DNA from 3 places in the Kosakonia sp. N21 genome. Region 1 is predicted to be linked to each of the others. Evidence: predicted binding sites of a transcription regulator. Region 1 holds the regulator's gene; each other region holds the start of a gene.
What was found. Region 1 encodes CRP, which controls carbon source genes, mostly activating them, when cyclic AMP is high. Its sites were predicted from a motif close to ATGTGANNNNNNTCACAT; they were not measured.
Positions count from the first base shown of each region.

Region 2: a site for CRP is predicted at 3,407-3,424, ahead of rhaS (HTH-type transcriptional activator RhaS). Genes of this name have one in related genera too.
Region 3: a site for CRP is predicted at 2,853-2,870, ahead of ACQ3G7_RS09850 (glycoside-pentoside-hexuronide (GPH):cation symporter). Genes of this name have one in related genera too.

Region 1 covers NZ_JBOBHR010000008.1:220,937-225,658, forward strand. Annotated here, with positions in the region: gene argD (bifunctional acetylornithine/succinyldiaminopimelate transaminase) at 1-592, shown strand, start outside; gene ACQ3G7_RS19350 (YccS/YhfK family putative transporter) at 589-2,667, opposite strand; gene crp (cAMP-activated global transcriptional regulator CRP) at 2,716-3,348, opposite strand; gene ACQ3G7_RS19360 (OsmC family protein) at 3,686-4,090, shown strand; gene ACQ3G7_RS19365 (phosphoribulokinase) at 4,140-4,722, opposite strand, start outside.
Region 2 covers NZ_JBOBHR010000012.1:81,682-86,403, forward strand. Annotated here, with positions in the region: gene sodA (superoxide dismutase [Mn]) at 1-189, opposite strand, end outside; gene rhaT (L-rhamnose/proton symporter RhaT) at 480-1,514, shown strand; gene rhaR (HTH-type transcriptional activator RhaR) at 1,515-2,363, opposite strand; gene rhaS (HTH-type transcriptional activator RhaS) at 2,437-3,273, opposite strand; gene rhaB (rhamnulokinase) at 3,579-4,722, shown strand, end outside.
Region 3 covers NZ_JBOBHR010000003.1:567,527-572,248, forward strand. Annotated here, with positions in the region: gene ampE (beta-lactamase regulator AmpE) at 1-374, shown strand, start outside; gene ACQ3G7_RS09845 (glycoside hydrolase family 43 protein) at 391-1,341, opposite strand; gene ACQ3G7_RS09850 (glycoside-pentoside-hexuronide (GPH):cation symporter) at 1,341-2,747, opposite strand; gene aroP (aromatic amino acid transporter AroP) at 2,919-4,289, opposite strand.

The DNA of each region.
Region 1 (4,722 bases):
AGGCTTGCGTGAACTGTGCGATCAGCACGATGCGTTGCTGGTGTTTGATGAAGTCCAGTGCGGTATGGGGCGTTGTGGTGAGCTGTTTGCTTATATGCACTATGGCGTCACGCCGGACATTCTCACCAGCGCGAAAGCACTGGGCGGCGGTTTCCCCATCAGCGCCATGCTGACCACGCATGAGATTGCCAGCGCGTTCCATGCCGGTTCACACGGTTCGACGTACGGCGGCAACCCGCTGGCCTGCGCCGTTGCCGGGACGGCGTTTGATATTATCAATACGCCAGACGTGCTGAGCGGAGTGAATGAAAAACGCCAGCTGTTCGTTAAACATTTGCAGCAAATCGGCGAGAAATTCGACCTGTTCAGCGACATTCGCGGTATGGGGCTGTTGATTGGCGCAGAGTTAAAAGCAGAGTTTAAAGGCCGCGCCCGTGATTTCCTCTACGCGGCGGCCGATGCGGGCGTAATGGTGCTGAATGCCGGCCCGGATGTGATGCGCTTTGCGCCCTCGCTGGTGATAGACGTGCAAGACATTAACGAAGGGATGAATCGCTTTGCCGCTGCAGTGGCAAAAGTGATCAACGGCTAACCCCGCAGTCTGCGGGCCAGCCAGATGCCATGATGCGGGCGCTGACGCCATGCCACCGACGAAATGGTGTGCATGGTGTTCAGATGCCCGAGCACCCGCTGTAGATGTTGCTCCAGAGTGCTCATCGGCCCGTGGGTCAATGTCTCCGGCGCCTCCAGAATATTCACATCCCCCGACTCGCCCGGCCCGTCATACTCCAGTCGCTGCTGGCAGCGTTGCAGTGCAATTTCACAGGATTGCAGATAGCGTTGCGCCAGATCCGGCGTCAGCATGGTGTGTTCGCGCGCGAGGGTGGTCATGGCGTTGATATGCTCAACGATAAACTGGCTGTGCGTCACCCAAAGCTTCATGTCCTCCAGATAGCGGGTATTGAACCCCGGCTCCAGCATGGCCTGATTCAGTGAGTTGAACAGCGCATTGTGCGCCTGGTTGACGCGCATCCGTTGCCAGGCCAGCGGGGTAGGCTGCGGACTATCGCTGAGGATCAGGCGAATAGCCTCCTGATCGGTTTCCAGCGCGTCGTGGGCGTTCTGCCGCAACAGGCCGCTTTGCCATTGCGGCCATAGCCAGACCATGCCGCCGAAGGCAATCAGGCAGCCGAGCAGGGTATCGATCAGTCTGGCGACGATAAACTCCTCGCCGTTGAGCGTCAGCAGTTGCAGGGTATACACGGCGGTAATGGTAAAGCCGACCATCGCCCAGCCGTAGTTCTTACGGATAATCAGATAGCTTATCAGGGTGATCAGCAGCATTGCCGCCAGCGTAAAACCAAGCGGTACGTGAAAGTGCAGGGCAATCCCGGCAATCATCAGCCCGGCGAGCGTGCCGGCCGCCCGGTGCACAATACGCACCCGTGTTGCGCCATAGCCGTTTTGCGTCACAAACATGATGGTCATCATGATCCAGTACGGCTTCGGCAAATGCAGCGCACTGCCCATCAGGCTGGCGATACTGAGCATCACGCTGATACGCGCGGCATTACGCAACGCCGCGGATTTCAATGATAAATAGCTTCTGAGCGCCGGAATAAGCGGCAGACGGCGCTGTTTTTCGGCCATCAAATCGCGCAGATAGAGTGGACGCTGGGTTCGCAGCACGCGGGCGATACGGCTAAAGTGCCAGGCGCAAAACTGTCCGACCGGGTTTTCCGGGTGCTGGCGGGCGATTTTTTCCAGCGCGCCAATTTGCTTGTCCATTGTGAAACGTGTCGGATAGCGGTGATAGAGGATGTCATCCGCCAGGACGCGCAGGCGGGCGGCGACGGTTTGCGCATTCCAGCGGATCACCTGTTCAGCATGGGTCTGTTCCACCAGTTTTTGCACCTCTTCCGGCTGGTGCAGGCTGACAGAAATATGTTCCTGTAAATCCAGCGCAACCTGGAAGACGCGCAGCAGGCGTTTGTAGTCATTGTGTTGATTGGCCGCCAGCATATGCAGTTGCTGATAGCAGGTACTGATCATATCCACCGCTTTTTGTTGGCGCGCAAGCAGCGGTGGCAAGGCTTTTTCCGGATCGGCATGCTGCGTCAGCAGGCTGTATTTGGCTTCGCAATAATCAGCCAGTTGCCGGTAGAGCAGGCTGAGCGATTCGCGCAGCGGTTGTTCCCGCCACATCCAGAACCAGAACCAGTTAAACGCGCCGTACCAGAGCGTACCCAGCGCATAAATCAGCAGCGGCTCCCACACTGGCATACTGCCCGCAAGGCTCAGCGTGAAGATCGCGGCTATCAACGACGCAGGCAGCAAGCGCCCGTGCAGTGCACTGATCTCGGCAGTCACGCCGAGCAGTAAGGTGAGGACGGTAAAAATCAGCGGCAGAGGCAGCGCTTCGGCCAGCAGAAGCTGCACGGCAAGACTGCATCCGGCGAACAACGAGCCGCCAATAATCAAACGTTTAAAGAAGCGCTTATGCGGGGTATCAAGACCGGCAATGTTGCAACAGGCAGGAACCAGAGAAAACAGCAGGCCTTGTTGGAGATGGCCGACGATTAACCCGATGGCCACGGGCAAACATAACACCAGCGTTTGTCGCAGTGCATAGTTGATTTCGGGGTGATAAATCAGCCTGCGCCACATGGGGAAACAAAAACGGCGCGCCGGATGACCAACGCGCCGTTTTGCGGATTAACGTGTTCCGTAAACCACGATGGTTTTACCGTGGGCGGAGATCAGGTTCTGATCTTCCAGCATTTTCAGAATACGGCCCACTGTTTCACGGGAACAACCGACGATCTGACCAATTTCCTGACGGGTAATTTTAATTTGCATGCCGTCCGGGTGGGTCATGGCATCCGGCTGTTTCGCCAGGTTCAACAGCGTTTGTGCGATACGGCCTGTTACGTCCAGGAATGCGAGGTTACCAACTTTCTCCGACGTTACCTGCAGGCGGCGCGCCATTTGCGAGGAGAGACGCATCAGAATGTCCGGGTTAACCTGGATCAACTGACGGAATTTTTTGTAGGAGATTTCGGCCACTTCACATGCGGTCTTAGCGCGTACCCATGCACTGCGCTCCTGACCTTCTTCGAACAGCCCCAGTTCACCGATAAAATCTCCCTGATTCAGGTAGGAGAGGATCATCTCTTTCCCTTCCTCATCCTTGATCAGCACTGCCACTGAGCCTTTAACGATGTAATACAGCGTTTCTGCTTTTTCACCCTGGTGAATCAGCGTGCTCTTCGACGGGTACTTATGAATGTGGCAATGAGACAAGAACCATTCGAGAGTCGGGTCTGTTTGCGGTTTGCCAAGCACCATGCGCGATTATCCTCTGTTATAAGCTGTCTCCAGACACAGGATGTGCACCCTGCTTCTGGGGTTGCAATCTATACACGCTATCATTCGACTTCGTGTCTTCGCTTCCAAAATCCCTGGAAGTGGACCGTCAGCGTCATCTGCGGTCTCTAATGTATGATGTCCTTTGCGTACATGCGTAATGTCAATGTATCTCTGTAGCATCCAGATTGTTTTAGCATAGCTTTTACCGCATGTCTCCTGGTGTCTCGCTTCAGCATGACGCAGGTCGCCTTCCGTTGCGACTTTTGTTATGTACGCGTAATCTGTAAAGAAAATTGCAACTCCGGAGTAAATTAAAATGCAGGCTCGTGTGAAATGGGTGGAAGGGTTAACGTTCCTCGGTGAGTCCGCATCGGGCCACCAAATCCTGATGGACGGCAACTCAGGCGACAAAGCGCCAAGCCCGATGGAAATGGTGCTGATGGCTGCAGGCGGATGCAGCGCGATCGACGTGGTTTCAATCCTGCAAAAAGGGCGTCATAACGTGACGAACTGCGAAGTGAAACTGACGTCGGAACGTCGTGAAGAAGCGCCGCGTCTGTTTACGCATATCAACCTGCACTTTATCGTCACCGGTAGCGATCTGAAAGACGCGGCGGTGTCTCGTGCTGTGGATCTGTCGGCGGAGAAGTACTGCTCTGTGGCATTGATGCTGGAAAAAGCGGTGAACATCACCCATTCCTACGAAGTCATCGAAGCCTGATGGACGATGCCCGGTAGCGTCAGGCGTACCGGGCATTATACGCCGACCGCTATTTGATCTTTTTCCCTTCCATCAGCCGTTGCACCAGCGGCGTCATAATCAGCTCCATCGCCAGCCCCATCTTACCGCCCGGCACTACCAGCGTGTCCATATGGGAAATAAACGAACCCTGCAACATGGCCAGTAGCCACGGGTAATCAATCCCTTCCAGATTACGGAAATGGATCACCACAAAACTCTCATCCAGCGAGGGAATGCCTTTTGCCGCAAACGGGTTTGAGGTATCGACGGTCGGGACGCGCTGGAAGTTAATATGGGTGCGGGAAAATTGCGGGGTGATGAAGTTGATATAGTCTTCCATTGAGCGCACGACGGAATCCATTACCGCTTCACGGGAATGCCCGCGTTCGCTGGTATCGCGCACCAGCTTTTGGATCCACTCCAGGTTAACAATCGGCACCACACCGACCAGCAAATCCACATAGCGCGACACATCATGCTGCGGCGTCACAACACCGCCGTGCAGCCCTTCGTAAAACAGTACATCTGTGGGTTCAGGCAACGGTTGCCAGGGGGTAAACGTACCCGGCACCTGATTCCACGGCACGGCTTCATCGTAGGTATGGAGATAT
Region 2 (4,722 bases), on a different contig from region 1:
CTGGTCCAGTTTGGTGATCAGCTCTTCAGCAGACAGATTTGCGAACTCCGGCAGACTTTCCAGCGCTGCGTTTGCATTGTTCACATAAGTCTGATGATGTTTGGTGTGATGGATTTCCATCGTTTGTTTGTCGAAGTGCGGCTCAAGGGCATCATACGCGTACGGCAGAGCAGGCAATGTATAGCTCATAATCATCTCCATTAAAGGTGTAAGCGGCTACTGTGTTAACGCCGCGTAAGCAGTTGGTTCATTATAGTTAATTAAATGATATTGAAAATGTTTATCAATGCCGTAGTTTTTATAAGGTTATAACTTTTGGTTATGTTATTGAAACTGTGAAGCTGCTCACCTCCATAACGCGCTGATTGCCAGCTCTCGCCGTTACGCGGCAAACGCCTCAAGGTTAATCCTCTGACCGATTTTTACACTCATCGGGTCGGCTGCTCGTATCCCGGCGATAAAAACAAAGAGGATTGAAAATGAGTAACGCGATTACGATGGGTATTTTATGGCATTTGATAGGTGCAGCCAGTGCAGCCTGTTTCTATGCCCCGTTTAAAAAGGTGAAACATTGGTCCTGGGAAACCATGTGGTCAGTCGGCGGCATCGTCTCCTGGCTGATCCTTCCCTGGACAATCAGCGCGCTGTTATTGCCGGATTTTTGGGCCTATTTCAGCTCGTTTAATGCCTCCACGCTGCTGCCGGTGTTCCTGTTCGGCGCAATGTGGGGGATCGGTAACATCAACTATGGCCTGACCATGCGCTACCTGGGCATGTCGATGGGCATTGGTATCGCCATTGGCATAACGCTGATTGTCGGTACGCTGATGACGCCGATCATCAACGGTAACTTCTCTGTGCTGATTGGCACCGAAGGCGGTCGTATGACGCTGCTGGGCGTGCTGGTTGCCCTTATCGGCGTGGCTATCGTCATCCGTGCAGGCCAGTTGAAAGAGCGCAAAATGGGTATCAAGGCCGAAGAGTTCAGCCTGAAAAAAGGGCTGGCGCTGGCCATCATGTGCGGCGTCTTCTCTGCCGGGATGTCCTTTGCCATGAATGCCGCCAAACCGATGCACGAAGCCGCAGCGGCACTGGGTATCGATCCGCTCTATACGGCGTTGCCAAGCTATGTGGTGATCATGGGCGGCGGCGCGCTGGTCAACCTCGGCTTCTGCTTTATTCGTCTGGCAAAAGTGAAGAACTTGTCGGTAAAAGCCGACTTCTCGCTGGCAAAACCACTGCTTATCAGCAACATCCTGCTCTCTGCGCTGGGCGGTCTGATGTGGTATCTGCAGTTCTTCTTCTACGCCTGGGGTCACGCGCGTATTCCGGCGCAGTATGACTACATCAGTTGGATGCTGCACATGAGCTTCTACGTGTTGTGCGGCGGTATTGTTGGACTGGTGCTGAAAGAGTGGAACAATGCGGGCAGACGCCCCGTGAGCGTGTTGAGCCTGGGCTGCGTGGTGATCATTGTCGCGGCCAATATCGTTGGCCTCGGCATGGCTAACTGATCAGGCGGCAACCCGACTACGATGACGCCATTGACCTGGCGTCATCCCCACTTCCCGGCTAAACACCACCGAAAAGTAGTTACTGTCTTCAAACCCGCACTGCATCGCAATCTCACTGATCATCTGCTCGGAATGCTGCAACAGATACTGCGCATGGCAAATGCGTAACTGGCGCAAATAGTGATTGATGGTCATCCCGGTCTGACTGCGGAATTGCTGGCGCAGCGCCCGCTCGCTGCACTGCTCCTGCTCACAGAACTGCTCCAGCACAAAGCTGCGATTCAGGCTGCCGGACAGCGCGGTAATCAGCTTATCCAGCAGCGCTTCGCTGTGGGTGGCGGCAAGATTATCGGTGGCGAAACGGTGGCGTTTTAGCGTCAACACCAGCTGTGCAAACAGCGTTTCCGCCATGAGATTGTCGAGGGGATCGGGCCTGGCGCTCTCGTGCTCAAGTTGCGTAATGACCTGTCGCGCCTGCGCCATACCGGTGCTACCGATGCGCCAGTGTGGCGTCCACGGCGAGCCATTAAGCCCGGGAATATGCGCTGCCCAGTCGAGGTTCAACGTCAGCCGGTCCGGGCAGTAAATAATGTTTTGTAGCACCAGGTCGTTGACCGACGCGTAGGAGTGGCAATCTTCCGCGCGGATATAGAACAGGTCACCACGGGTAATGCGATAAGGGCGATCGTTAAGCACATGCAGGCCGTTGCCGCGCCATACCATCACCAGTTCATAAAACTCATGGGTATGTTCGGCAAAGACATTTTGCGGATAGCGATCCGCTACCGCCACCGCCTGTCCGGTGCGGGGGAAGAAGTCCGCTTTACGAAGAATTAACTGACCTGCCACAACGTCACCTCTGCCGTGAACAACCTGTGATTATTAGCGGAACTACGGCAAAAAATCGGTGATAGCCTTCTCGTTACTGAAGCAGCGTATCGCGCCCCTGGCGGATATCCCGCGGTGACCAGTCGAACTCGCGACGAAACAGTGTCGAAAAATGGTTGCTGTCGCCAAAGCCGCAGCGGAAGGCGATATCCGTCACGCTGTCGTCGCTATGGCGCAGCATATGCCGCGCTTTGATAAGCCGTAAACGGTTGAGATAACGCTGCGGGGTCAGGCCGGTCGACTGCTTAAGCTGGCGGTGTAGCGTGCGCAGAGAGAGCGTAAATTGCTCTGCCAGCGACTCCCAGCAAATATCCTCCGCAAAGTGATCTTCCAGCCACAGCATCAACTGATTAAGCCGGGCATCATTGTTCGCGACGCCCTCTTGCAGGCTGCTTTTACGCAGTAACACCAGCAGTTGCATAAACAGGATCTCGCGGTTAGCGATACCGTGCGTATCCATCTCCATATCCATCTCTTCCATCTGGCTGATGATGGCGCGCACCTGGGTCAGAGTGTGCTGATTCACCCGCCAGTGCGAGGGATAGTGCCCGTCCTGCTCCTGCGGCAACAGCAGATTTAACCCGGATAAAAACTGGAATGCATCCGGCGAACGGTACAGAACATTGGTCAGACAAAGGTTGTCAGTATGTTCATACAAGTGCCGGTCATGGTCGCGGACAAAACAGACCGTCCCACCGCTGATGGTGTAGGGCTGACCGTTAAAAACGTGGATCCCTGTGCCATGCTCAACAATCACAATTTCATGAAAATCATGGTGATGCTCAGGAAATGCCGCCTGGGGTAATCGCGGTTCAATGGCGACAGGTGATTTACCTGACGGGAAAAAATCCACGCTATGAAGTACGGTCATACTCGCCCCCAACCCAACAATGAGAAAAGTTCTCAAAATAGTAATTAAGGGTTCGCAACCTCACCTTAAATTTTCGACAGCATTTCGCGCATAGCCTGCCGTTTTTTCAAGAAACGGCCGGAAAGATCGGGAAATGTGGCAAGGGTCACAATGGCCCAAAACCCCACCAGAACTGGAAACTGTGAACTCTCTCACGTTCACCTTTGCTTTCTTGCCAGCGCGAAATCGCCGCTGTCCGTAACAAGAAGGTACGACGCATCGCCCTTTTTTAGACTGTCTGCAATGACTCTAAGAAGGACCCGATCATGACTTTTCGCCATTGTGTTGCAGTTGATTTAGGCGCCTCCAGCGGACGTGTAATGCTGGCGCGTTACGATCGCCAACAACGCACACTCACTCTTCGCGAAATCCACCGTTTCGTTAACTGTCTGCAAAAAACAGAGGGTTTCGATTGCTGGGATATCGACAGCCTGGAAGCGGAGATCCGCCAGGGGCTGCACAAAGTGTGTGAAGCAGGCATTCAACCTGACAGCATCGGCATCGATACCTGGGGCGTGGATTATGTGCTGATCAACAGCAAAGGCGAGCGCGTGGGCTTACCCATCGCTTACCGCGACGACCGTACCGACGGCGTGATGCAACGTGCGATGCAGGCACCGGGCAAAACCGACATTTATCTGCGCAGCGGCATTCAGTTTTTACCCTTTAACACCCTGTATCAACTGCGTGCACTGGCGGAGCAGCAGCCAGAACTGCTGGAGCAAGCCGCCCATGCGCTGCTGATCCCGGATTATTTCAGTTACCGGCTGACCGGCAATCTGAACTGGGAGTACACCAACGCCACCACCACGCAACTGGTCAATATCAACACCGATAACTGGGATAGCACGCTGCTGGACTGGGCTGGCGTTCCGGCTCACTGGTTCGGCACGCCCACCCATCCGGGCAATGTGATAGGTCAGTGGATCTGCCCGCAGAACAACGCCATCCCGGTGGTTGCCGTCGCCAGCCATGACACCGCCAGCGCCGTCATTGCTGCACCGCTGGCGGATAAAGATGCCGCGTATTTGTCGTCCGGCACCTGGTCGCTGATGGGTTTTGAAAGCAAAACCCCCTACACCAGCAATCACGCGCTGGCGGCCAATATTACCAACGAAGGCGGTGCAGAAGGCCGCTACCGTGTGCTGAAAAACATTATGGGGCTGTGGCTGCTGCAACGCGTACTGAAGGAACAGGCGATCGCCGACCTGCCCGCGCTGATTGCCCAAACGGAACAGCTCCCCGCCTGCCAGTTCATCATCAACCCCAACGATGATCGCTTTATCAACCCGGACAACATGAGCGCCGAAATCCAGGCTGCTTGCCGGGAAGCAGGCCAGCAGGCACCGCAAAACGCGGCTGAGCTGGCGCGCTGTATCTTCGACAGCCTTGCGCTGCTGTATGCCGATG
Region 3 (4,722 bases), on a different contig from region 1:
TGCTGGCGGGGTATGCCTTTTTACGCGCCTGGCAATCATGGCTGGCGCGCTATCAGACGCCAACTGAGCGCCAACAATCCGGGATTGATGCGATTCTGCATGTGCTCGACTGGGTGCCGGTGCGCCTGGCGGGGGTGGTGTACGCGCTGGTGGGGCATGGCGAGAAAGCCTTGCCCGCCTGGTTTGCCTCCCTTGGCGATCGCCACACATCGCAGTACCAGGTGCTGACCCGCCTTGCCCAGTTCTCCCTGGCGCGCGAGCCGCATCTGGATAAAGTCGAAACGCCAAAAGCGGCCGTGTCGATGGCGAAGAAAACCTCGCTGGTGCTGGTGGTTGTGGTGGCGCTGCTGACTATTTACGGCACGCTGATTTAATCCGCGTGCCGCATTGTTACTGGTGATCCGCAGGCGGGATGCCGAAGTCAGGCATCCCGTTTTCTTGCCAACGGACGCGTTTCAGGCGGGTATGGCGGTTTGGATCGTAGAGCGGGTCGCCTTCTATTTCGGTGTAATTGCGTGCGTGGTACACCAGCACGTCTTCCCCTTCCGGTGTTTGCGTAAAGCTGTTGTGCCCGGGGCCATACTGATGGTTTTCATAGCTGGTTTTGAATACCGGCTGTGGCGCTTTATGCCAGTTGGCCGGATCCTGCGGATTGGCAGCGATATCAATCCATAACAACCCCATACAATAATTTTCATCGGTGGCGCTGGCGGAGTAGCTGATAAACAGCTTGTCGCCGTGGAACAGCACCGCCGGGCCTTCGTTCACCAGAAAACCCCTGCACTCCCAGTCGAACTCCGGCTTACTTAACAGCACCGGTTCGCCTTTGAGTGTCCACGGGTTTTCCATTTCCGCCAGATAAAGGTTGGAGTTACCCGCAATATCCGGTGCTTTTTGCGCCCACAGATACCAGCGTTTTCCCTGGTGGACAAAGGTTGTGGCGTCCAGCGCGAAGGTATCAAACGGTGTTTTCACCTGGCCTTTTTCTACCCACTGACCGGTTAGTGGATCGGCGTCGGTACACTCCAGGACGAACATGCGATGGCGGAACATGTTCAGCGCATCCAGCGCTTTCGTCCAGGTGGCGGCAAAATAGAGATACCATTTCCTGTCAATATGATGCAGCTCCGGCGCCCAGATAAGCTCACTCATTGGCCCGGTTTGCGGTTTACGCCATACCACCACACCGGCGGCCTGGCGTAGTCCTTCCAGCGTACTGGCGCGGCGGATTTCCAGCCGGTCATACTCCGGCACCGAGGCGACAAAGTAGTAAACCGTGCCATGGCGCAGAATATAAGGGTCGGCGCGTTGTTCAATAAACGGGTTCGGCCAGCTGTTCATTATGCTTTCCTTACGTTGTCGCCTGACGGCACATGCTGACGTTCGGTCAGTTCATGATAGTTAATACGGCGTTTTTCCAGATCGTCCTGAATCCGTCTCATCATGTCGCGGTCGACTTTCAGTAAACGTACGACGCCCGCGGTGATCAGGTAACCGACGCCAGGGATCACGGTAAACAGCAGCATAATGCCGTTAATTGCCGTGTCGCTTTGCTGTTTGGCGCCCGCGTCGTAGCCATACCACGAGAGCAGGAAGCCTACCATTGCACCTGCTATCGCCAGCCCGACTTTCAGGAAGAACAGGTTACCGGAGAAGCTGATGCCGGTAATGCGTTTACCGGTTTTCCACTCGCCGTAATCGTCCACATCGGCCATTAGCGACCAGTGCAGCGGCGAGGGGATCTGGTGCAGGATATTCAGCAGGAAGTAGAGCACCACAATTAGCGTCGTGGCGTGCGGGTCAAAGAAGTAGAACGCGCAGGAGAAAATAGCCAGTGCGATATTGGTCCAGAAGAAGACTTTCAGTTTGCACCAGCGGTCAGTCAGCACTTTCGCCAGCATACTGCCGAACATCATGCCCACCACGCCAAGGCTGATAAATAAGGTCGCGAAATGGGTGCTTTCTCCCATCACCCAGGTGACGTAGTACATGGTTGCCGCCATACGGATAAAACCGGGGCAGACGTTGCACAGCGTCAACAGCAAAATGCGCACCCACTGGTCATTTTTCCACACATCTTTGAAGTCTTTCTTCAGGTCGTCATTGGTGGGAACTGCCGGGTGAATACGTTCACGCACGGTGGCAAAGCAGAACAGAAACATGCACATACCAATGAATGCCAGCACGGTCATCGCCATCTGGTAGCCTTTGGCTTTGTCTGCGCCGCCGAACCATTCGGCCATTGGCAGCAGCGTCAAAGAGAGCAGCAGGGTGGCGATGCCGACCATCACAAAACGGTACGACTGGCAGGCAACGCGCTCTTTCGGATCGTTGGTGATCACACCGCCCAGGGAGCAGTAGGGAATGTTGATAGCGGTATAGGTCAGCGACAGCAGGAAGTAGGTAATAAACGCGTAGATCACCTTACTGTGATAGGTCCAGTCAGGGGTGGTGAACATTAATACGCTGAAAACGGCATACGGCAGAGCTATCCACAGCAGCCACGGGCGAAAACGCCCATATTTACTTTGCGTACGGTCGGCGAGGGCACCCATTAACGGGTCAGTCACCGCATCAATTACACGAATCGACAGCAGTAATACCCCGACCAGCGCAGGGGCGAGGCCGAAGATATCGGTATAGAAGTAGTTAACAAACAACATGATGGCGCCAAAAATGATGTTACATCCGGCATCGCCCATGCCATAGCCAATCTTCTCTTTAACAGACAGTTTATTGTTGTCCATTGCCGGTTCTCCCATTGCGATGTGGAAGAATTATTTGCCTGCAAATTTGACTTTGCGTAGCAGGATCAGGCCGCAGTGATGGACAAAATGGCTATGTAAAAGAAAGTGTGAGGAAGGTAACACAGTGATAATACCCCTCTCCCGGGCGGGAAAGGGGTAAACGGATAAGGATTAATGAGCTTTTACGGCTTTGGCGTTTTTCTGTTTGAGCATGTAACCGACGGCAAGGACCACAATCCATACCGGGATCAGCCATACCGAGATAGCCATACCCGGGGTCATCAGCATGATCACCAGCACCGCAGCCATAAACAGCAGGCAGATCCAGTTGCCTAACGGGTAGAACAGCGCCGGGAAGCGCGGCATCACGCCTTGCAGCTGTTTCGCGCGGCGGAAACGCATGTGCGCGAGGCTGATCATCGCCCAGTTGATCACCAGTGCAGACACTACCAGCGCCATCAACAGACCGAATGCGGACTCAGGCGCCAGGTAGTTGATCAGCACGCACAGTGCCGTCACGATCGCAGAGACCAGAATGGTGTTCACCGGCACGCCGCGTTTGTCGACTGAGAGCAGCGCTTTTGGCGCGTTACCCTGTTGCGCCAGACCGAACAGCATACGGCTGTTGCAGTAAACGCAGCTGTTATAGACAGACAGTGCGGCGGTCAGCACCACAATGTTCAACGCATTGGCTACAAACGTGTCGCCCAGTTCGTGGAAGATCAGCACAAACGGACTGGTATCCGCCGTTACGCGCGTCCACGGCAACAGAGAGAGCAGTACCGCCAGCGAGCCCACATAGAAGATCAGGATGCGGTAGATAACCTGGTTGGTGGCCTTCGGAATGCTCTGTTCCGGGTTGTCGGCTTCCGCGGCGGTAATCCCCACCAGCTCCAGACCGCCAAAAGAGAACATAATGATCGCCATCATCATCACCAGCCCGGAAAAACCGTGCGGCAGGAATCCGCCCTGTTCCCACAGGTTACGCACGGTGGCCTGCGGGCCAGCGCTGCCGCTAAACAGCAGCCAGCCGCCGAAAACGATCATGGCGACCACGGCGAAGACTTTAATGATGGCGAACCAGAACTCCATTTCCCCAAACACTTTTACGTTGGTCAGGTTAATGGCGTTGATGATGACGAAGAAGGCGGCAGCAGAAGCCCACGTTGGGATCTCTGGCCACCAGAACTGGATGTACTTACCCACGGCGGTCAGTTCCGCCATGGCCACCAGCACATAGAGCACCCAGTAGTTCCAGCCGGAAGCAAAACCGGCAAAGCTTCCCCAATATTTGTAGGCAAAATGGCTGAACGAACCGGCAACCGGCTCTTCCACGACCATTTCACCGAGCTGACGCATGATCAGAAATGCAATAAAACCGGCAATGGCGTAGCCCAGAATAATACCCGGACCCGCGGACTGAATGACTGACGCGCTACCCAGAAACAGGCCAGTCCCGATAGCACCACCCAGCGCGATAAGCTGAATATGGCGGTTCTTAAGGCCGCGCTTTAGCTGATCGCCGTGCTGTTGACCTTCCATTATGAAACCTCGTGTGTGGTTGTTATGTATACGCTGTCGTTTGCGTGTAAGCGATAAATTCCATTTTTTGTAGTTTTTAGTTTACGAAATGTTGAAGCGAATTTTCGTCCATCCCTTTCGTATGGCTCAGAATAGTGGTAAGCGCAGGGGAATGCATCTGCTTTATGAAGGTCAGATGACGACCTGGTGAAAAAGAAACCATTTGTCAGTAACCCACTCATAACCCCTCTTAAGTAAAATTGGTTATTTATGCGATTAATGTGAATACACATTCATTTATTAATTAACTGAATCGGTTCATATGCCTTAATTATCGTTTCAGGAAAGTTAAAACTGCCTCTTTCGTGGTAAACGGGTCATTTGTGCAAGGTTACATCTTTGAAACGTCATTTCTGTAACATTGTTAAAATGTGCATGGTTTCCTGATTTCAAT